Regions from separate parts of the Pantoea sp. At-9b genome, predicted to be linked through region 1. Evidence: predicted binding sites of a transcription regulator. Region 1 holds the regulator's gene; each other region holds the start of a gene.
The links. Region 1 encodes PurR, which represses purine synthesis genes. Its sites were predicted from a motif close to CANGCAAACGTTTGCNTG; they were not measured.
Positions count from the first base shown of each region.

Region 1 (5,199 bases):
CTGAGGGAAGGGCAGCAGGGCACTGGCGACCACAATCGGATAGATTGCGCCGTTTGCCAGCGCCATGCCGCAGAACGGCAACAGCAATGCCCACAGCGCCGGCGCGGAAAATTGCGCCACCGCAAACAGGCCGAAGATACTCAGGCTGTAGATCACCAGCAACCACGGCAGCAGTTGTTTCCCCTGAAAACGATTGAGCAGTGCACGGCAGCCGAACCCGCCGATCAGAAAGGCGATGGTCTGCGGCACGTAGCTCAGACCAATATCCGCCGGAGACAACCCTGCATCGGCGAGGATGAAGGGAGAACCGGTCAGCCAGGCGAAAAAGCTGGCGGAACAGGCGGAGTAAATCAGCACGTTGCCGCTATAGGTGCGTGACGCCAGCAGCGCCAGCCAGCCTGGCTGGGAGGTCTGGGCGGTTGGTGTGCGCACGGGATTGGTCAGGCGCAGAGTGCCGATCAGCAAGACCAGGGTGACGATGGTCAGCAGCAGGAAGATGCTGCGCCAGTGAAAATGCCCCATCAGCCAGGCTCCGAGTAACGGGGCGAGCGCCGGTGACAAGGCAACCAGCGGCATAATGGTGGCAAAAACTTTGTTGGCCTGAGTTTGGGGATAACGATCGACCACCAACGCCTGCCAGCTCACGGCCGCCGCGCAGACGCCGACTGCCTGCACAAAACGCAGCGCCAGCATCAAACGAACGTCAGTCACCCACAACATGCCGAGACAGCCAAGGGCAAAGATCACTAATCCCGCCAGCAGAATCGGTTTACGACCGAAGCGGTCAGACAGCGGTCCCCAGAACACCTGTGCACAGGCAAACCCACCAAGGAACAGGCTCAGGCTGGCACTGATGGTACCCGGTGCGGTGGCAAAATCCTGCTGCATCGCACCGAATGCCGGCAGGTACATATCCGTAGCAAGAAAGCCCAGCATGCTGAGTAAAGCAAGGTAAGGCAGAAATCCTTTTGATGACAACATTGGTAATTCTCTTTAGACAGGTTGAACGCGGAGGAGTGTAAAAGCGTGCGCCGGGCTTTGTGAAACGCTAATATTTGCGCGTTGCTATCAAAAAATTTGCAGGCAGAAAAATGTGGTCTGAATACGCGCTTGAAGTGGTAGATGCGGTGGCGCGCACCGGCAGTTTCAGTGCAGCGGCGCAGGAGCTGCATCGGGTGCCTTCTGCCATCAGCTATACGGTACGTCAGCTCGAAACCTGGCTGGCCGTGCCGCTGTTTGAACGTCAGCATCGGGAAGTGGTATTGACGGCGGCAGGGGAGCATTTTGTCCGTGAGGGGCGCAGTGTTATCAAAAAAATGCTGGCGACGCGGCGACAGTGTCAGCAACTGGCGAACGGCTGGCGTGGGCAGCTCAGTATCGCGGTAGATTGTATTGTGAAGCCGCAGCGTACCCGGCAACTGGTCAGGGATTTCTACCGTCACTTTCCCGACATGGAGCTGATTATCAGCTATGAGGTGTTCAATGGCGTCTGGGATGCGCTGGCGGACGGGCGGGTTGATGTGGCAATTGGTGCGACCCAAGCGATCCCGGTCGGTGGACGTTTCTCGTTTCAGGATATGGGGGCCTTGAACTGGCGCTGTGTGGTTAGCCCCGAACATCCGCTGGCGCAAAGCGCACGGCTGGACGACGAAACGCTGCGCGCCTGGCCTTCGCTGGTGTTGGAAGACACCTCGCGGGCGTTGCCGCGACGTATGACATGGACGCTGGATAATCAGCGTCGGCTGGTGGTGCCGGAATGGGAAACCGGCCTTGACTGCCTGCTTGCCGGACTCTGCGTCGGCATGGTGCCGGGCCATTTAGCCCGACCGTTGCTGGATAGCGGTGCACTGACCGAATTAGCGTTACCCACGCCATTCCCGGATAGCCCGTGTTGTGTCAGTTGGTCGGAACAACGCAACTCACCGGCATTAGGCTGGTTGCTGAGCTATCTCGGTGATGCCGAAACGCTCAACCAGGAATGGCTGAGCGAAACGGAGGCTTAGCGACGATAATCGCGGAACGGGCCGTCAGCGACGGAACGGCGTTCAATCAGCGTGGGCTGAACCTCAATGGTCTGGGGTTCTTCACGCTTACTGGTGATGCGATCCAGCAACATCTCCAGGGCTTTTTCACCCAGTTGAGCTTTAGGCTGGTGCACGGTCGTCAGCGCCGGAGTGAAATAACGCGCGTTGCGCACATTGTCATAGCCGATCACGGAAATATCCTGCGGCACGCGCAGACCCATCTCATCCGCAGCGCAAATCGCGCCCATCGCCATGATATCGCCGCCGCAGAACACGGCAGTCGGACGTTGCTTCTGATTGAGGATCTGCTGCATCGCCTGATAACCGGACTCCGGTTCGAAGTCGCCCTGCACGATCCAATCCGGCCGAACGTTGATACCCGCTTCATTCAGCGCTTGCATGAAACCCGCATGGCGGCCACCGCCGGTGTTACGTTCCATTTGCCCGGGGATGGCACCAATGTCGCGATGACCACGTTCGATCAGATAACGACCCGCAAGATAGCCGCCCTGGAAGGCATTATCCTGCACCGTATCAGTGAAGTCGCCGCGCGATGCGCCCCAGTCCATCACCACCATCGGGATGTTGCGGTTCTCTTCCAGCATGGTCAGCAGGTCATCAGGGTACTCAGAACACATGACCAGCAGGCCATCGACGCGTTTCTGCGCCATCATCGACAGATAAGCGCGCTGTTTTTGCAGATCGTTATGCGCGTTGCCAAGGATCAGCGTGTAGCCACGGTCGAAACAATGGTTCTCCACTGCTTCGATAATCTCGGCGAAATAGGGGGCTTCGCTGGAGGTCGCCAGCAGTCCCAGCGTTTTGGTGTGGTTGACTTTCAGGCTGCGCGCCACGGCGCTGGGCGAGTAATGCAGCTCTTTGATCGCTTCCCATACGGCGTTACGCGTCTCTTCCGCGACAAAACGCGTCTTGTTGATGACATGCGAAACCGTGGTGGTGGAGACACCGGCGCGTTTCGCCACATCTTTAATTGTTGCCATGAAAATGGTACTCCCGGGCTTATCGCAACTAACTGATAAGTATATTGTTAAACGTTTGCGTCTGCTAATGGTTTTACGCCCCGATTTTCGGGGCAAATGGCGAAGAAAAAGACCTTAACACTCAGTCAATAACACTTTAACTTGCCGCAAACACAGCGTGCGCAAAATCTGTTGCGCAACGAAAGGCGGCGATTCTAGCAAGCTGGCGCGGATAAGACGAGATTTTTGCCGGGGGCTGTGACAAAATTACGATAACCCTTCAATTAATGTGACTAAGGAGTTGTGATGAGTACCGACCTGAAACTGGCGCTGTTTACCACTGTGGGCGCGCTGTTAATGATTATCGTGTTCAGCTTCACCGCGATCCTTCATTAATAAAAAAAGCCGGATCTGAAAAATCAGTCCGGCTTTTTCTGCTCGCGGGCGGCGGGTTAGCGGATGGTTTTGGGCGTCATCATCCGGCGAGCGCCAACATAATGTTTCAACCAGTAGTCCTCACCCAACGCACTGATCTGAATGTCTTTACCGGTACGCGGTGACTGGATAAATTTGCCATTGCCGAGATAAACACCCACATGATCAGCGGTGCCGCGATGATTGATGCGGAAGAACACCAAATCGCCTTTCTCCAGCATATCGCGCTTAATCGGTGCCGCATCGCGCAGATGGTACATTTCGTTGGCGGTGCGGGGGAATTTGTATTTGACCAGATCCTTGTAGGCGTACCACACCAGGCCACTGCAATCGAAACCGGTATGCGGTGAGGTGCCACCCCATTGATAAGGCTTGCCAATCTGCCCCATCAGTTTGTTCATGGCGGTTTCACGGGCTTTCTGATAGCGCTGACGGTGGGAGTTGCTCATCTTGATGGTGGTCAGATCGCCGCCATCATCCTGCTTCTCCGCTCTTTTGGCGGTGCGCTGGTGGCCATATTTTTTAGACGGTGACTTCAGCAGAGATTTTTTGCTGCGGGTGGTTTTGTGCAGCGCCGTTTCCGTTTTCGGCTGTTTTTTCAGTTTTAGCTTCTGAACACTGGTGGCAAGACGGGATTTCTTCGTGCTGGTTTTTACCGGACGTCGTTTGCGACGCTCATCTTCACGCGCACTTTTCTTCTCTGCGTTATGCAAACTGGCATTGATGGGCGCATGCGGTGACGCAGAAGCCACATTAAAAAACAGTTGGGCGAAAGCCAGCATAAAAAGCGTAATGAGTAAACGCATAGTCCGGTTACAGGTTAAGCAGTCTGAAGAAAACAGCCTGCGGCTATGTTAGAAAAATCTGATCAATGATCAGCGCCGAGATGATTCTAATCCAGTTTTTTTCCAAAAGGTAAGGCATTTTTCCATTAATCTGTTAGCAGAGTTGATATGGGGCAAAAATGAGCGATTTCAGCTGGTTAACCCAGCAGAAATATTGCTAATTATTAATCGGTTCATGCTTATTCATGATATGAAAATGTTATTTATGGCACTGGAACTTAACAAACATGGCGATTGATGTGCCCGGACCGCAAAATCCCGTTTTCAGTGCGGGGGTGAAGTCGCTACAATAAACAAACACGAAGTGAGGAATTAAGGAAGGCAATAATGAGTACTGTTGAGAAAATCCAGCGCCAGATCGCAGAAAACCCGATCCTGCTGTACATGAAAGGTTCGCCGAAACTGCCAAGCTGCGGTTTCTCTGCACAAGCGGTACAGGCTCTGTCTGCCTGTGGTGAGCGCTTCGCGTATGTCGACATCCTGCAAAACCCGGACATCCGTGCTGAGTTACCAAAATTCGCCAACTGGCCGACTTTCCCGCAGCTGTGGGTTGATGGCGAGCTGGTCGGTGGTTGCGACATCATTGTAGAGATGTTCCAGCGTGGTGAACTTCAGCCGCTGATTAAAGAAACTGCTGAGAAGTATAAAGAAGCAGAATAAAAGCGAAGGCCGACAATTGTCGGCCTTTCTTTTGGTCACTCGGCGGCGTCTTCTTCCGACAGGTCGTCGCTGTACGCCAGTGGCCAGCCTCCCAGACGCTTCCAGCGGTTCACCAGTTCGCAGAACAGAATGGCGGTTTGTTCGGTATCGTACAGGGCAGAATGCGCTTGAGTGCTATCAAAATCCATCCCTGCCGCCTTACAGGCTTTTGCCAACACTGTCTGACCTAACACCAGCCCACTCAATGCGGCGGTA
Region 1 is NC_014837.1:1,862,794-1,867,992, forward strand. Features, by position in the region: gene punC (purine nucleoside transporter PunC) at 1-981, opposite strand, end outside; gene punR (DNA-binding transcriptional activator PunR) at 1,092-2,003, shown strand; gene purR (HTH-type transcriptional repressor PurR) at 2,000-3,025, opposite strand; gene PAT9B_RS30570 (YnhF family membrane protein) at 3,311-3,400, shown strand; gene PAT9B_RS08550 (C40 family peptidase) at 3,457-4,245, opposite strand; gene PAT9B_RS08555 (Grx4 family monothiol glutaredoxin) at 4,609-4,944, shown strand; gene rnt (ribonuclease T) at 4,980-5,199, opposite strand, start outside.

Region 2 (5,199 bases), 720 kb from region 1:
CGATACCCAACGCATTCAGTTTATCGCGCGCCACATCGGCCTGCGCCCAGTCTTTCGCCTGACGCGCATCATTACGCATCTTAATCAGCGCTTCGATCTCCGCCACTTCATCGTCGTTGGCCTGCGCACCGCTTTGCAGGAACTGCTCAGGATCTTGTTGTAGAATGCCCAGCACCTCCGCCAGTTGACGCAGTTTCGCTGCCAACGCATCCGCCGCCGTTTTGTCCTCGGTTTTCAGGCGGTTCACTTCGCGCGCCATATCGAACAGCACTGAGTAAGCTTCCGGTGTGTTGAAGTCATCGTCCATCGCGGTGCGGAAACGCGCTTCGAACTCTTCACCACCGGCAGCAACCGCGCTGACATCGGTATGACGCAGTGCGGTGTAGAGACGCTCCAGCGCCGCACGAGCCTGATTGAGGTTATCTTCGCCATAGTTGAGCTGGCTACGGTAGTGGCCGGACATCAGGAAGTAACGCACGGTTTCCGCGTCGTAGTGTTGCAGTACATCGCGAACGGTAAAGAAGTTGCCGAGGGATTTTGACATCTTCTCGCGATCAACCATCACCATCCCGGAATGCATCCAGTAGTTAACGTAAGGGCCATCATGCGCACAGGTAGATTGCGCCACTTCGTTTTCGTGATGCGGGAACATCAGATCCGAACCGCCACCGTGGATATCGAAATGGGTGCCGAGCTGTTTGCAGTTCATCGCTGAACATTCAATATGCCAGCCCGGACGGCCGTTGCCCCATGGTGAGTTCCACGCCGGTTCGTCGGCTTTCGACATCTTCCACAGCACGAAATCCATCGGGTTACGCTTCACTTCGGCCACTTCAACGCGCGCACCGGCCTGGAGTTGTTCCAGATCCTGACGGGACAGCACGCCATAGTCTTTGTCGCTCAGCACATCAAACATCACGTCGCCGTTGTCGGCCACGTAGGCATGACCACGCTCGATCAGGCGGCCAACCAACTCGATGATCTCGTCGATATGGCGTGTCGCGCGCGGCTCCAGATCGGGCGGCAGAATACCCAGCGCCGCGAAATCTTTGTGCATTTCACCGATCATACGGTTGGTCAGGGTTTCGATGCTTTCGCCATTCTCGTTGGCACGTTTGATGATTTTGTCATCAATATCGGTGATGTTACGTACATACTTCAGCTTATAACCGACATAGCGCAGGTAGCGCGCTACCACGTCAAACGCCACAAAGGTACGTCCATGGCCGATATGACAGAGGTCGTACACCGTGATGCCGCACACGTACATGCCGATTTCACCAGCATGAATGGGTTTGAATTCCTCTTTCTGTCGCGTCAGGGTGTTATAAATCTTTAGCATTGAACGGTTCCGTATTTAACGTGTGCGGGAAAGGCCTTTCCAGGCTAGCTGCGTATTGTGCCGTATTTTTTTCTTCAGCGCGACGCCAGCATAGCAACTGTCGCTGCCTTGCTGACGCGTCATCACAATTTGTGATATAAGATGCGTCTACAAAAATGGCCCGCTGCTCTGAGGCAGGCGCGGCAATTGACACCGACGACAACCTTTACAGGACGAGAATGATGGTCACCTTCCAGACGAACCACGGCGATATCGTAATTAAAACCTTCGATGACAAAGCGCCGGCTACCGTAAAGAACTTCCTGGATTACTGTCGTGAAGGTTTCTACGACAACACCATTTTCCACCGTGTGATCAACGGCTTTATGATTCAGGGCGGCGGCTTTGAGCCGGGCATGAAGCAGAAAGCCACCAAAGAAGACATCCGTAACGAAGCCAACAACGGCCTGAAAAACACCCGTGGCACCCTGGCGATGGCACGTACTCAGGCTCCGCACTCTGCTACCGCTCAGTTCTTCATCAACGTAGCAGACAACGACTTCCTGAACTTCCGTGACGAAAGCCTGCAAGGCTGGGGTTACTGCGTGTTCGCTGAAGTGGTTGAAGGCATGGACGTGGTCGACAAAATCAAAGCCGTCGCCACCGGCCGCAGCGGCATGCACCAGGACGTGCCGAAAGATGACGTGATCATCCAGAAAGTGACCGTTAGCGAGTAATGTCGCGCACGCTGTTTATCGCAGATCTTCATCTGTGCGAAGAAGAACCGGCAATCACTGCCGGTTTTCTGCATTTTTTGCAGCGGGAAGCGCATCAATGCGATGCGCTTTATATCCTTGGCGATCTGTTCGAAGCCTGGATTGGCGATGACGATCCCAACCCCTTGCATCAGCAAATCGCTGACGCGCTCAAGGCCCTGCCGGTGCCGACATTCTTTATCCACGGTAATCGCGATTTTCTGCTCGGCCAGCGCTTTGCGCGTGCCAGCGGCATGACGCTGCTGCCGGAGGAACAGGTGTTAACCCTGTACGGCAAGCGCCTGCTGATTATGCATGGTGACACCCTGTGCACCGACGATGAAGGCTACCAACGCTTTCGTGCCAAAGTGCATCAGCGCTGGCTACAAAAGTTATTTCTCGCCTTGCCGCTCAGGATACGCATGCGTATCGCCGCCAAAATGCGCGCCAACAGCAAACAGGCCAATCAGCATAAATCGCTGAGTATTATGGATGTGAACCAACAGGCGGTGATAGAAGCCATGGCCCGTCAACAGGTGCACTTGCTGATCCACGGCCACACCCATCGCCCGGCGATCCATGATTTTGTTTTGCAGGGTGAAAATGCCCAACGCGTGGTGCTCGGTGCCTGGCATCATCAGGGGTCGATGATTCAGGTTGATGCCGCTGGCGTCAGGCTTATCGAATTTCCGTTCTGATTAACGGGCAATCTTGCCCGTTTTCCGGCCACGCAACCGTTTTCCTTGCTGCCATCTCATGCTATTCTCTGTGCCCTTCTTCACCTGCCCGCCCGGCCAGGTTCGTTTGTATATTCACAGGAGTTGACCGCATGTCATCCAACGCCGCCCCGGCTCGTATCGCCATCGTCATGGGTTCCAAAAGTGACTGGGCTACCATGCAGTTCGCCGAGGAAATTCTTAACAGCCTGGATGTCCCCTTCCACGTGGAAGTGGTCTCTGCTCACCGCACGCCGGACAAACTGTTCAGCTTCGCCGAAAACGCCGCGCAAAATGGTTTTCAGGTGATTATCGCCGGTGCTGGCGGTGCTGCCCATCTGCCGGGCATGCTGGCTGCCAAAACCCTGGTGCCGGTACTGGGCGTACCGGTACAAAGCGCAGCCCTGAGCGGCGTCGACAGCCTCTACTCTATCGTGCAAATGCCGCGCGGTATCCCGGTCGGTACACTGGCCATCGGTAAAGCCGGTGCCGCCAATGCTGCCCTGCTGGCGGCACAGATTCTGGCGATTCACGACAGCGCGCTGGCAACTCGCCTGGCGAACTGGCGTCAGACCCAGACCGACGAAGTACTGAACAACCCGGACCCGCGGGGGGATGCATGAAGCCGGTTTGCGTACTGGGAAATGGTCAGTTAGGCCGTATGCTGCGCCAGGCGGGTGAACCGCTGGGCATCGCTGTCTATCCGGTCGGGCTGGATGCCGAACCTTCTGCGCTGCCAATCGCGCAAAGCGTGATCACCGCAGAGATTGAGCGCTGGCCAGAAACCGCGCTGACGCGTGAGCTGGCGAGCCATCCGGCTTTTGTGAATCGCGACATTTTCCCGCGTCTGGCCGATCGCCTGACGCAAAAACAGCTGCTCGATCAGCTGAACCTCGCTACCGCCCCGTGGCAATTGCTGGCAGAGAAAAGCGAATGGCCGCAGGTGTTCAGCTCGCTCGGCGAACTGGCCATCGTCAAACGCCGCACTGGTGGTTATGACGGGCGCGGTCAGTGGCGTCTGCGCGCCAATGAAACCGACACCCTGCCGGATGAGTGCTACGGCGAGTGCATCGTTGAACAGGGCATCAACTTCAGCGGTGAAGTGTCGTTGGTGGGTGCGCGTGGTCAGGATGGCAGCACGGTTTTCTATCCGCTGACCCATAACCTGCATCAGGAAGGTATCCTGCGCACCAGCGTCGCATTCCCGCAGGCTGATGCGGCCCAGCAGCAGCAGGCCGAAGCGATGCTCAGCGCGATCATGCATGAGCTGAACTATGTCGGTGTGATGGCGATGGAGTGCTTTGTTACGCCGCAGGGCCTGCTGATCAACGAACTGGCACCGCGTGTCCATAACAGCGGACACTGGACGCAAAATGGTGCCTCCATCAGCCAGTTCGAGCTGCATCTGCGTGCCGTACTGGGTTTACCGCTGCCGCAACCGGTGGTGTATGCGCCGTCAGTCATGGTTAACCTGATCGGTACGGATGTGAATCTGGCATGGCTGCATCAGCCACTGGTGCATCTGCATTGGTACGAGAAAGAGGTACGCCCGGGACGTAAAGTCGGCCACCTCAATCTGACCGATAGCGACCAGGCTCGTCTGGCCGCCGCGTTGAATGCGCTGGTGCCGCTGCTGCCGCCGGAATATGCGAGCGGTATCGCCTGGGCCGTTGAGAAGCTGTAAAACGCTCCCTCACCCTAACCCTCTCCCGCAAGCGGGAGAGGGTTCCAGAGAAGCCTGTCACGCCGCTTCAAACCGCCTGAACAACGCTTTACCTTTCAGCAAACGCACGCCCAGCCAGCCGCCGCACAACGACAGTAGCACCGCCCCGGTGATTGGCAGCGCCAGCCACAGGCTCCAGTCCGGCTGCCAAGGGAAATCAAAGATCTTCCGTTGTAACCCCCATAGCGCCGCTTCTGCACCCAGCGCCGCCGCAATCCCGGACACCACGCCCAGCAAAGCAAACTCACACCACAGGGTGCCGCGCAGCAGCCGTTTGCTGGCACCCAGCGTGCGATACACCACCAGCTCCTGACGCCGTTGCCGCATCCCGACCTGGATTTGTGCCAGCAGCAGCAATACGCCACAAATCGTCACCAGTATCACCATAATCTCCAGCGCCTGGCTGACCTGTGCCAGCACCTGACCGATCTGGCGCATCATGCTGCCGATATCCAGCAAACTCAGGGTGGGGAATGCCCGGTTCAGCTGCGCCAGCAACGTCGGGTTACTCCCCATACGGAAACTGGTCAGCCAGGTTTGCGGTTGGTCATCCAGCGCCCCCGGCGGGAAGATAAAGAAGAAGTTGGGCCGCAGGCTTTCCCAGTCCACTTTACGCAGGCTGGTAATTTTGGCGCTGAACTGCTGGGTATCGCCGCTGAAGGTTAAGGTATCCCCCAGCTTCAC
Region 2 is NC_014837.1:1,140,709-1,145,907, reverse strand. Features, by position in the region: gene cysS (cysteine--tRNA ligase) at 1-1,342, opposite strand, end outside; gene ppiB (peptidylprolyl isomerase B) at 1,564-2,058, shown strand; gene lpxH (UDP-2,3-diacylglucosamine diphosphatase) at 2,058-2,774, shown strand; gene purE (5-(carboxyamino)imidazole ribonucleotide mutase) at 2,906-3,415, shown strand; gene purK (5-(carboxyamino)imidazole ribonucleotide synthase) at 3,412-4,476, shown strand; gene ybbP (putative ABC transporter permease subunit YbbP) at 4,534-5,199, opposite strand, start outside.
Region 2: a site for PurR is predicted at 2,804-2,821, ahead of purE (5-(carboxyamino)imidazole ribonucleotide mutase). Genes of this name have one in related genera too.

Region 3 (5,199 bases), 1.9 Mb from region 1:
TCGGCTGCTGTTTAGCGATCGCGCGACCAGCAAAGCCAGCCTCGGCATCTTCATTCTTTGTTCGGTGCAGAACTTTGGTTACTACGGCCTGATGATCTGGATGCCGAGTTATCTCTCCTCCAGCTTCGGTTTCAGCCTGACCAAATCTGGCCTGTGGACTGCCGTTACCGTGGTGGGCATGACGTTCGGCATCTGGCTGTTTGGTGTGCTGGCGGATCGCTTCGCACGCTGGAAAATCTTCCTGTTATATCAATTCGGTGCGGTCGTCATGGTGGTGATTTACGCTCAACTGCGCGATCCCACCGTGATGTTATTTACCGGTGCGCTGATGGGGATGTTTGTAAATGGCATGATTGGTGGCTATGGCGCGCTGATTTCCGACACCTTCCCAACCCAGGCACGCGCTACCGCGCAGAACGTATTGTTTAACCTCGGACGCGGCGTGGGTGGCTTTGGCCCGCTGGTCATTGGTTTACTGGCGACCAAAATTTCCTTTGCGGCGGCGATTACCCTGCTGGCGCTGATTTATTTGCTGGATATTGTCGCCACGCTGTTTTTACTGCCGAAGAAACAGGGTAATGAGGATTCACTCGGCGCGATTGGCTGAACGTAGCGGCGCGATTTATCGCGCAAGATCTTGCGTGCTGCGTGAAAACCCCGCGCGATGAATCGCGCCGCTACGGGACCGTGTGGGTAGTTACACCAACGACCAACCGCGCGCGCGCCACAGGTCGGGTAGCTGCGCCATGTCATCAAATCGGGTCACCAGCGGGTGATCCAGCTCTGGGTTGTGGGCATCGGCGCAGTAATAAAACACCGGGATGCCGGCAGCAATACCTGCGCGGGCACCGGCCTCGGAGTCATCCACCAGGATGCACTTCTCAATGGGCACCTGCATTTGTTCCGCAGCGTGGTACATCAGTTCCGGGTCCGGTTTCCAGTGATTGATGTCATAACCGCTGTAAAGATGCGCGGCAAACAAGGGCAACATGCCGGTCAGCCCCAGAGAATGCTGCATCTTCTTCACCGTACCATTCGAGACGACGCACATCGGTACTTTGACCTGTTCCACCAGTGCTTTCGCTCCGGCGATCGGTTGCAGTTCTAAATCGAACAGACGTGCCACTTCTGCGCGATAGGCGGTTTCCACCTCATCCATCGGCAATTCAGTCTGATGTTCTGCGGAAACATCGCGGATGATGTCGTACAGTTTTACCCCTTTGTATTTTTCAAACATCTCCTGAAGAGAGAGCTCAATTCCGTAGCGGGCAAAGGTGTTGACGTAGGATTGTGTACAAATCACCTCACTGTCGACCAGCGTGCCGTCACAATCAAAAAAAACACATTCAACTGACATCGGACATCATCCTTTTGCTAAACAAGAAGCTGTCACTCTAACGCACTGCGCGCACCGAGCAAACGCTTGCGAAAAATCAGTGTGCTGACCCGCTAAAATCTATAGGATACGCGCGTTAAATTTTTCAGCGGAATAAGCTATGAACAAGCAGGGTCTGTTGCAACGCGTCTTTAAGTTGCAGGAACACGGCACCACCGTGCGCACGGAAGTGATCGCCGGTTTCACCACCTTTCTGACGATGGTTTACATCGTTTTCGTTAACCCACAGATTCTGGGTGCTGCTGGCATGAACACCCAGGCGGTGTTTGTCACCACCTGTCTGATCGCGGCGTTCGGCAGCATTCTGATGGGACTGGTGGCGAATCTGCCGGTAGCGTTAGCACCCGCCATGGGACTGAATGCTTTCTTTGCTTTTGTGGTGGTCGGCGCGATGGGGTATTCGTGGCAGATCGGCATGGGGGCCATCTTTTGGGGGGCGCTGGGACTGTTAGTCCTCACGCTGCTGCGTGTGCGCTACTGGATGATTGCCAATATCCCGTTGAGTCTGCGGGTTGGCATCACAGCCGGTATCGGGCTGTTTATTGCGATGATGGGGCTGAAAAATGCCGGCATTATTGTGTCAAATGCCGACACCCTGGTTGCCGTCGGCAACCTGACCTCACACAGCGTCTTACTGGGTGCGCTCGGCTTCTTCATCATCGCGATCCTCGCTTCTCGTCATATTCATGCGGCCGTGCTGGTGTCGATTGTGGTGACGACCGCGATTGGCTTGCTGTTGGGCGATGTGAAGTTCACCGGCATTTTCGCGACACCGCCGTCGGTGGGTTCAGTGGTGGGGCAAGTTGATCTTAAAGGCGCGCTCAATATCGGCATGGCCGGGGTGATTTTCTCCTTTATGCTGGTCAACCTGTTTGACTCCTCCGGGACGCTGATCGGTGTGACGGATAAAGCGGGCCTGACCGATGAAAAAGGCACCTTCCCGCGCATGAAGCAGGCGCTGTTTGTGGACAGCGTCAGCTCGGTGGCGGGTTCATTGATTGGTACCTCTTCCGTCACCGCCTATATCGAAAGTTCTTCAGGCGTGGCGATTGGCGGACGCACCGGTCTGATGGCGGTGATCACCGGGATTCTGTTTCTGCTGGTGATGTTCCTGTCACCGCTGGCAGCGATGGTACCGTCCTACGCAGCGGCGGGCGCGTTAATCTACGTTGGCGTATTGATGACAGCGTCGCTGTCACGCGTGCATTGGGATGACCTGACTGAAGCGGTTCCGGCGTTTGTCACTGCGGTGATGATGCCTTTCAGTTTCTCCATCACGGAAGGTATCGCACTGGGCTTTATCGCGTATTGCGTGATGAAACTTGGCACGGGTCGTTGGCGGGAAATCAGCCCGTGCGTGGTGGTGGTGGCACTGCTGTTTGTGCTGAAAATTGTTTTTGTTGATGCCCACTAAAATCGAACAGGCCGCATAAGCGGCCTGTTTTGTCAGAGATGTCCCATTTCCTGCGGCGTGATACGTTCGCTGGGCAAACTGGTCAGCCGTAATGTGCGTGGCCCAATATTCGGTTTACTCATCTCCACGTCGCGCAACGGCATCCATTGATGGTGAGCATCAATTTCCCACAGTCGTAGCCGCTCGGTGCCGGGAGAGAGCGCGCAGGACCAGACCAGTGTCGGTTCGGCATCGCACACCGCCTGTATATCAGGAAATACGCTGGAGCGCAGACGACCTGCTGCCGGGTGTAGCCGCAAAGAATCGATACCACTTTGCGCTTCTCCGGTGAGTTTGAGGATACTTTGGCGCAGGGTCCAGATTTGCGTCACCGCCTCCATAAAATCCTGCTGCGCATTAATCCAGGCTTTCTCACCGGAAGAGAGATCCTGCGTTAAGGTATCCTGAGTCTGGCGGCTATGGGCGCGAACAATCTCCATATCCAGCCCGGCCCGGCCACCTTCTTCGGCCAGCAGTACACCCACCATATTTCCGGCGTAAGCAATGCTGAAATCAGGCAGGGCGGAATCGGCAAAACAAGGGCGGCCACTGCTGGTGGTCACCAGCGGCGGTAATTCATTGATACCGTAGACGCGCACCATGAGCTGAGCCAGCAACTCACGTGCGGCAAGAAAGCGTCCCCGGCGCTTGTCGGGCAGGCGCTGTGCACTATTAATCACATCCTGTGGAACCCGCATTGTCTCAGAGGAGAGGGGCGGATTACCTGTCCAACGAACAAAATGACTAGCCATCTGTCGCTCCGTGAAAATGGTCGGATAATCATCAGGTCTATTGTAAGAATTTTCTCATGGCTTTGCATCCGGCATTATATGGAATACCTGAATTTCAGATAACGCCGAACATCATGACAATGCGCTGACACCGCGTCAGCCGCTATTTCATGGTAGCAGTTTGCTGATAAATGCCTGAATGGATGCTGAATAGCGTGATGTAGTGTAGGATTTGAGCGGTAAAAAAAAGCCGATTGATGAGAAAATTATGATCGCGAAATTTCAGTCGAGCTTCATCGCAGAATCACGTATGTCGGAGTTTTTAATGTCAGTTACTTCATCACACCAGGAATCGATTTCTCTGGATGACTTTCGTCATGGTATGCGCCGTCTGGCCTCAGGTGTCTCGCTGGTTACCACGCAACACGCGGGTGAAAAATATGGCTTGATTGCCTCCTCAGTCAGTTCCCTGACGGCGGAACCCCCGAGCCTGCTGGTGTGCGTCAATCAAAGTGCCACCAGCCACGCCTATTTTTTGCAGGCGGGTCATTTCGCCGTCAATGTACTGCGTGAGCAGCATGCAGATTTGTGTGCGCAGTTCAGTCAGTCATCACGCCGCGAGGAACGTTTTCAGACGGGGAATTGGCAGACGATTACCACCGGTGCGCCGGTGCTGGCCGATGCCCTGGTGAGTTTTGATTGTCAGCTGGAAAAAGTGGTTGAATGGCATACCCATAGCGTGCTGCTGGCGCGCATTGTCGGCATCAATCTGGCCGGTGAGGCTGCCGAGCCAATGGTCTACTTCAACAGTGGTTTTCATGCACTGAGTCTCTGATGGCGCGATTTATCGCGCAGATTCTTGCTACCCCTGGCATGTCGTAAAACAGCGCGATAAACCGCGCTGTTACGCATTGGTGCATGCTTTAGGCAAACTTGCACACATCATTAAAGCCGAGGCGTGGCAGACGCGCATGCAGCTTGCTGGCTTCGCCGTAGCCGAGGTTAATCAGCAAATTCACCTGCCATTTGCTGTCGCTGAAGAAGGCGGCGTTCACTTTCGCCGGATCGAAACCGGACATCGGGCCAGCATCCAGACCGAGCGATCGTGCCGCCATGATCAGATAGCCTGCCTGTAGGCTGCTGTTACGAAATGCTGTCTCTTTGACCAATTCCGGGTTGCTGGTGAACCAGCTGCGCGCATCGCCGTGCGGAAACAGCTTCGGCAGATTTTCATAGAACTCGGGATCTGAGGCAACGATCACCGTGGCCGGTGCCTTCATGGTTTTTTCCAGGTTGCCGGAGGAGAGGGCAGGTTTTAACTTCTCTTTCCCTTCCTGGGAGGTAACAAACACAAAGCGGCCCGGAGAGCAGTTGGCGGAAGTGGGACCGAGCGCCGTCAGTTGATAGAGCTGTTTAAGCAGATCCTCTGAAATCGGTTTTTCCTGCCAGTAGCTATGGGTGCGAGCCTCATTGAACAGCACATTCAGAGCAAGGCTGTCGAGCGGTGTACTCATGTTTCTCTCCTTTTCAGGCATCAAATTGAGCCTAATGTTTAGCATGAATAGAGGTATGACGTGGATCAGTCGGTGCACTTTTGCTGGTGATGGGGGATATCAGAA
Region 3 is NC_014837.1:4,359,447-4,364,645, forward strand. Features, by position in the region: gene PAT9B_RS20155 (MFS transporter) at 1-607, shown strand, start outside; gene yieH (6-phosphogluconate phosphatase) at 698-1,357, opposite strand; gene PAT9B_RS20165 (NCS2 family permease) at 1,497-2,810, shown strand; gene PAT9B_RS20170 (4'-phosphopantetheinyl transferase superfamily protein) at 2,843-3,601, opposite strand; gene PAT9B_RS20175 (flavin reductase family protein) at 3,906-4,415, shown strand; gene PAT9B_RS20180 (malonic semialdehyde reductase) at 4,504-5,094, opposite strand.
Region 3: a site for PurR is predicted at 1,413-1,430, ahead of PAT9B_RS20165 (NCS2 family permease). Genes of this name have one in related genera too.

Region 4 (5,199 bases), 1.6 Mb from region 1:
GGTGCCGGGCTGCTGCTGCTGGCAAATATCGTCTGGTTTATCACCCACTATCGCCGTCGTTTCCGCGCCGATAGCGCCATCGTTGCGGCCTGCTACTTTGCCGGTCATTTTATGATCGTGCGCTCTTTGTGGCTCAATTGAAGAAAAAGTCATCTTCCGCGCTTGACTCTGGAGTGCACTCCAGAGTGTAGCATCAGGGTACGGACCTTCGTCCGTCCCTGAATCCGGAGGTTACATGCATCAACATACCCACGCCTGCCGTTGTGGCAAAAGCCATAACAAACCGCAGCCGCTTTGCGGCATCAGCCGTGCACGCCCGGTGACGCTACAGATTTCCGCCGCACAGCCGGTGACGCCAGACAGCAACTGTAGCTGCTGCGATAACGGCAGTCCCGGCGGTGGCGACACCGACGAAGAGAGCGACAGGCCCGGCCCCAGCGCCCATCAATTCCGCTGGCAAATTGCCGGGATGGATTGCCCGAGCTGTGCACGCAAAATCGAAACCGCCGTACAAAAACTGCCACAGGTACGCAACGCCCGTGTCATCTTCGCCAGTGAGAAATTGGTGGTCGATGCCGAAAACGATATCCGTCCGGCGATTGAACAGGCGGTCAAAAGCGCCGGTTTCAGCCTGATCGCCGCCGATGTGCAAACCCAGCCCGCTCGCTTGCGGGAAAACGCCGGTTTGCTGCTGCTGGCACTGTTGATGCTTGCCAGCTGGCTGCTCAGCCTGACGTCCCCGCTGTGGGGCGATCGCTTGTTTGTCATCACCACCTTAGTCGGCCTGCTGCCGGTTGCCCGCAGCGCCTGGCGTCTGCTGCGCAGCGGTTCCCCTTTCAGCATCGAAACCCTGATGACGCTCGCCGCTGGCGGTGCGCTGGTGATTGGTGCACATGCCGAAGCCGCGATGGTTTTGCTGCTGTTTCAACTGGGCGAACGTCTGGAAGCCTATGCCGCCACGCGCGCCCGTCGCGGTGTGACCGCGCTGATGGCGTTGCGCCCCGATACCGCCACCCGCGTGCGCGGCGCACTGCGTGAGCAGGTGGCGCTGGCGGAGTTACGTCCCGGAGATGTGATTGAAGTCGCGGCGGGTGGCCGTTTGCCTGCCGATGGCGAGTTACTTGCCAGCGCCGCCAGCTTTGACGAAAGCGCATTAACTGGCGAATCAGTGCCGGTAGCACGCCAGCCTGGCGAGACGGTTATGGCCGGAGCCACCAGCGTCGATCGTCTGGTCAGGTTGCAGGTGATTTCTGAACCCGGCCACAGCGCCATCGACCGTATCCTGCAACTGATTGAGGAAGCGGAAAGCCATCGCGCACCGGTCGAGCGTTTTATCGATCGCTTCAGCCGTCTCTATACCCCGGCAATTATGCTGTTGGCATTGCTGGTGATGACGCTGCCGCCGCTGATCGCGGGCGCTGACTGGCTGCCGTGGATTTACAAAGGTTTGACGCTGCTGCTGATTGGTTGCCCGTGTGCGCTGGTGATTTCCACCCCGGCAGCGATTACCTCTGGTTTGGCGGCCGCAGCACGCCAGGGGGCGTTGATTAAAGGCGGTGCCGCACTGGAACGGCTCAGCCGCGTCAGCATGATGGCGTTCGATAAAACCGGCACCCTGACCGAAGGCAAGCCGCAGGTCTCCGATGTGCTGGCGTTTGGAGACGCACAGCCGGAAAGGTTGCTGGCGCTCAGTGCCGCGATTGAACAGGGTTCCAGCCATCCGCTGGCGCTGGCTATCGTCGCAGAAGCCACCCGGCAGCAGCTTTCCCTGCCGGTGGCATGTGATCAGCGCACGCTAACCGGTAGCGGCATCGAAGCGCAGATTGCGGGCATCCACTATCAGTTGCTGGCCCCGCGTGAAGTGAAAAACCTGCTGGAGGATCAGCTGCAAACCATCGCGCAGCTTGAGAACGGTGGCAAAACGGTGGTGGTCCTGTTACAGGACGCCCGTCCGCTTGGCGTGTTGGCGTTGCAGGATCAGTTACGTCGCGAAGCGGCCAGCGCGCTGGCAGAACTGCAACAACTCGGCATCCGCAGTCTGATGCTGACCGGTGATAACCCGCGCGCCGCCGCCGCGATTGCTGCGGAATTGCAGATTGATTATCGCGCCAGCCTGCTGCCTGCCGCTAAGGTCGCCGCGGTGCGTGAACTGGATGCACAGCAATCGCTGGCGATGATTGGCGATGGCATCAACGATGCGCCAGCGATGAAAGCAGCCACGCTGGGCATTGCAATGGGCAGCGGCACTGATGTGGCGCTGGAAGCAGCCGATGCGGCACTGACGCAAAACCGGCTGGCGATTCTGCCGCGTACCGTGGCGCTGGCACGCCGCACCCGCCGTATCATCCGCCAGAATATCGCGCTGGCGCTGGGGCTGAAGGCGTTATTCCTGGCCACCACGCTGCTCGGCTTTACCGGGTTATGGCTGGCGGTATTGGCGGATTCCGGTGCTACTGCGCTGGTCACCGCCAACGCGCTGCGACTGCTGCGTTCACGTTAAACAAGACGCGGATGCCTTCAGGCATCTGCGCCTTTCTGGATCAGGTACTGATACGGCAGACTGTCCGTCTGCTGCGCCAGCAAGGTATGTTCCATAAAGCGGCAAAAGCCGGGGATATCACGCGTGGTCGCCGGATCGTCAGCAATAATCAGCAGGGTTTCGCCCGCCTGCATCTGGCGCACGGTTTTACGCACCATCATCACCGGCTCCGGGCAGCGCAGGCCAAGGGCATCAAGGGTATGGTCCGGCGCGGAAAAGGGATCGCTCATGATTCTCTGTCTGTTTGCAAGGGAGGGCGCTCATTCTAGCGCGCTCAATCATCCGCGCAAGGCGATAACGATTGCGTTAATATTAACCATTGCATAAATCGCACAACGCGATAAGATGCCGCCGATTTTTTATTAACCACCGCAAAAAACTGCGGTACTGGGTTCCCTCACCCCAACACTAAAAAGGCTAAACATGATCGCTTTTTCTCCGCGTCAGCGCATGCATGCGCTGTTCTGGCTGTCTTTGTTTCATTTGCTGGTGATCACCTCCAGTAACTATCTGGTGCAGCTACCGGTGGCCATTTTTGGCTTCCACACCACCTGGGGTGCCTTCAGCTTTCCGTTTATTTTCCTCGCCACCGATCTCACCGTGCGTATTTTCGGCGCGCCGCTGGCCCGTCGTATTATTCTGGCGGTGATGGTGCCGGCGTTGTTTATCTCTTACATCGTTTCCTGCGTGTTTTATCAGGGCGAATGGCAGGGCTGGGCGTCACTGGAGCAGGTGAACCTGTTCGTGGCCCGTATCGCCAGCGCCAGCTTTATGGCCTATGCGTTAGGGCAGATTCTGGATGTACACGTGTTTAACCGTCTGCGCCGCCTGCCACAGTGGTGGATTGCGCCGGCTGCGGCGATGTTCCTCGGCAATATCAGCGATACCCTGGCGTTCTTCTTTATCGCTTTCTACAAAAGCCCGGACCCGTTTATGGCCCAGCACTGGGTGGAAATCGCGCTGGTGGATTACAGCTTCAAAGTGATGATCTGCATGCTCTTCTTCCTGCCGGCCTATGGCGTGCTGCTCAATGCGACGCTGAAGCGTCTGGCTGAGCGTTCGGCCCAACGTCAGCTCAATTTCGGTTAATTCTACGTAGTGCCCGCGTTGCACCCACGCTAAGATTTCCTGACAAACCGGCGGTTGCTTTTGACCGCCGATTCCGATTTGATAATCGCGGACTGGAATCTTGTTATAGGGAAAAGAATGCGTAACTTAGTGAAATATGCGGGCATTGGCCTGCTGGTGCTTGGCCTCGCGGCCTGTGACCAGAAAAAGGATGACGCGGCAACGGCTGACAACGGCAGCGCTGCCAGCCAGTCAACCCAGACGGTAAGTCTGCTGGACGGAAAACTGAGCTTCACCCTGCCTGCGGGCATGGCGGATAAGAGCGGTAAGCTTGGTACCGAATCCGCCAATATGCATGTCTATGCCGATCAGACCGGCGCGCGCGCAATTATCGTGATTGCCGGTGACCCGACCAATGAAGCGCTGGATGCGCTGTCACAGCGTCTGGAACAGCAGCAACGCAACCGCGACCCGCAGTTGCAGGTGGTATCGAACAAAGCGGTAACGCTGAGCGATCAACCGGCTCAGCAGCTGGATACCGTGATTTCTGCCAACCACCAGACCTCCTGGTCTTCGGTGATTCTGGCGAAAGTTGACGGCAAACTGCTGACTCTGCAAATCACCCTGCCAGCGGATAATCAGCAGCAGGCCCAGAGCGATGCAGATGCCATCGTGAAAAGCATTACGCTGAAATAGTTTTTGCGGCCTGTGGCCCTCGCCCCGGCCCTCTCCCGCAAGACGGGAGAGGGTGGCGTCCAGCGTTCCGTTACAATCTCACCGGCGAAATATGCCAGATCTCATCGGCGTACTCCTGAATGGTCCGATCCGCAGAGAAGTAGCCCATATTGGCGATGTTCAACGCCGCACGTCGCTGCCACTCATCCGGCTGACGATACAGTTTGTCCACCTTGTCCTGGGTATCCACATAACTGCGATAATCCGCCAACAATTGATAGTGGTCGCCAAAGTTCACCAGCGCATCAAACAGATTACGATAGCGGCCCGGGTCCTGTGGGCTGAACAGCCCGCTGGCAATTTGCGTCAGCGCCTGATGCAACTCCTCATCTTCTTCATAGTATTTACGTGGGTTGTAGCCATCTTTCCGCAATTGCTCAACCTGCGGCGTGGTGTTACCGAAGATAAAGATATTCTCCGCCCCCACATGCTCACGCATCTCGACGTTAGCACCATCCAGCGTACCAATGGTTAACGCCCCGTTGAGCGCAAACTTCATGTTGCTGGTGCCGGAAGCCTCCGTCCCCGCCGTGGAAATCTGCTCGGAGAGATCCGCCGCCGGAATAATGATCTGCGCCAGGCTAACGCCGTAGTTGGGGATAAACACCACCTTCAATTTGTTCTTCACGTCGGGATCATTGTTGATCACCTTCGCCACATCGTTGATCAGATGGATAATGTGCTTGGCCATGTAATAGGCCGAGGCAGCCTTACCGGCGAAAATATTCACGCGCGGCACCCAGTCGGCGGTGGGATCCGCCTTGATACGGTTGTAGCGGGTGATCACGTGCAGAACATTGAGCAGTTGGCGTTTGTACTCGTGGATACGCTTGATCTGCACATCAAACAACGCATGC
Region 4 is NC_014837.1:306,161-311,359, reverse strand. Features, by position in the region: gene PAT9B_RS01330 (lysoplasmalogenase) at 1-141, shown strand, start outside; gene PAT9B_RS01325 (zinc/cadmium/mercury/lead-transporting ATPase) at 236-2,500, shown strand; gene tusA (sulfurtransferase TusA) at 2,518-2,769, opposite strand; gene PAT9B_RS01315 (7-cyano-7-deazaguanine/7-aminomethyl-7-deazaguanine transporter) at 2,963-3,628, shown strand; gene PAT9B_RS01310 (DcrB family lipoprotein) at 3,746-4,303, shown strand; gene glgP (glycogen phosphorylase) at 4,374-5,199, opposite strand, start outside.
Region 4: a site for PurR is predicted at 2,830-2,847, ahead of tusA (sulfurtransferase TusA). Genes of this name have one in related genera too.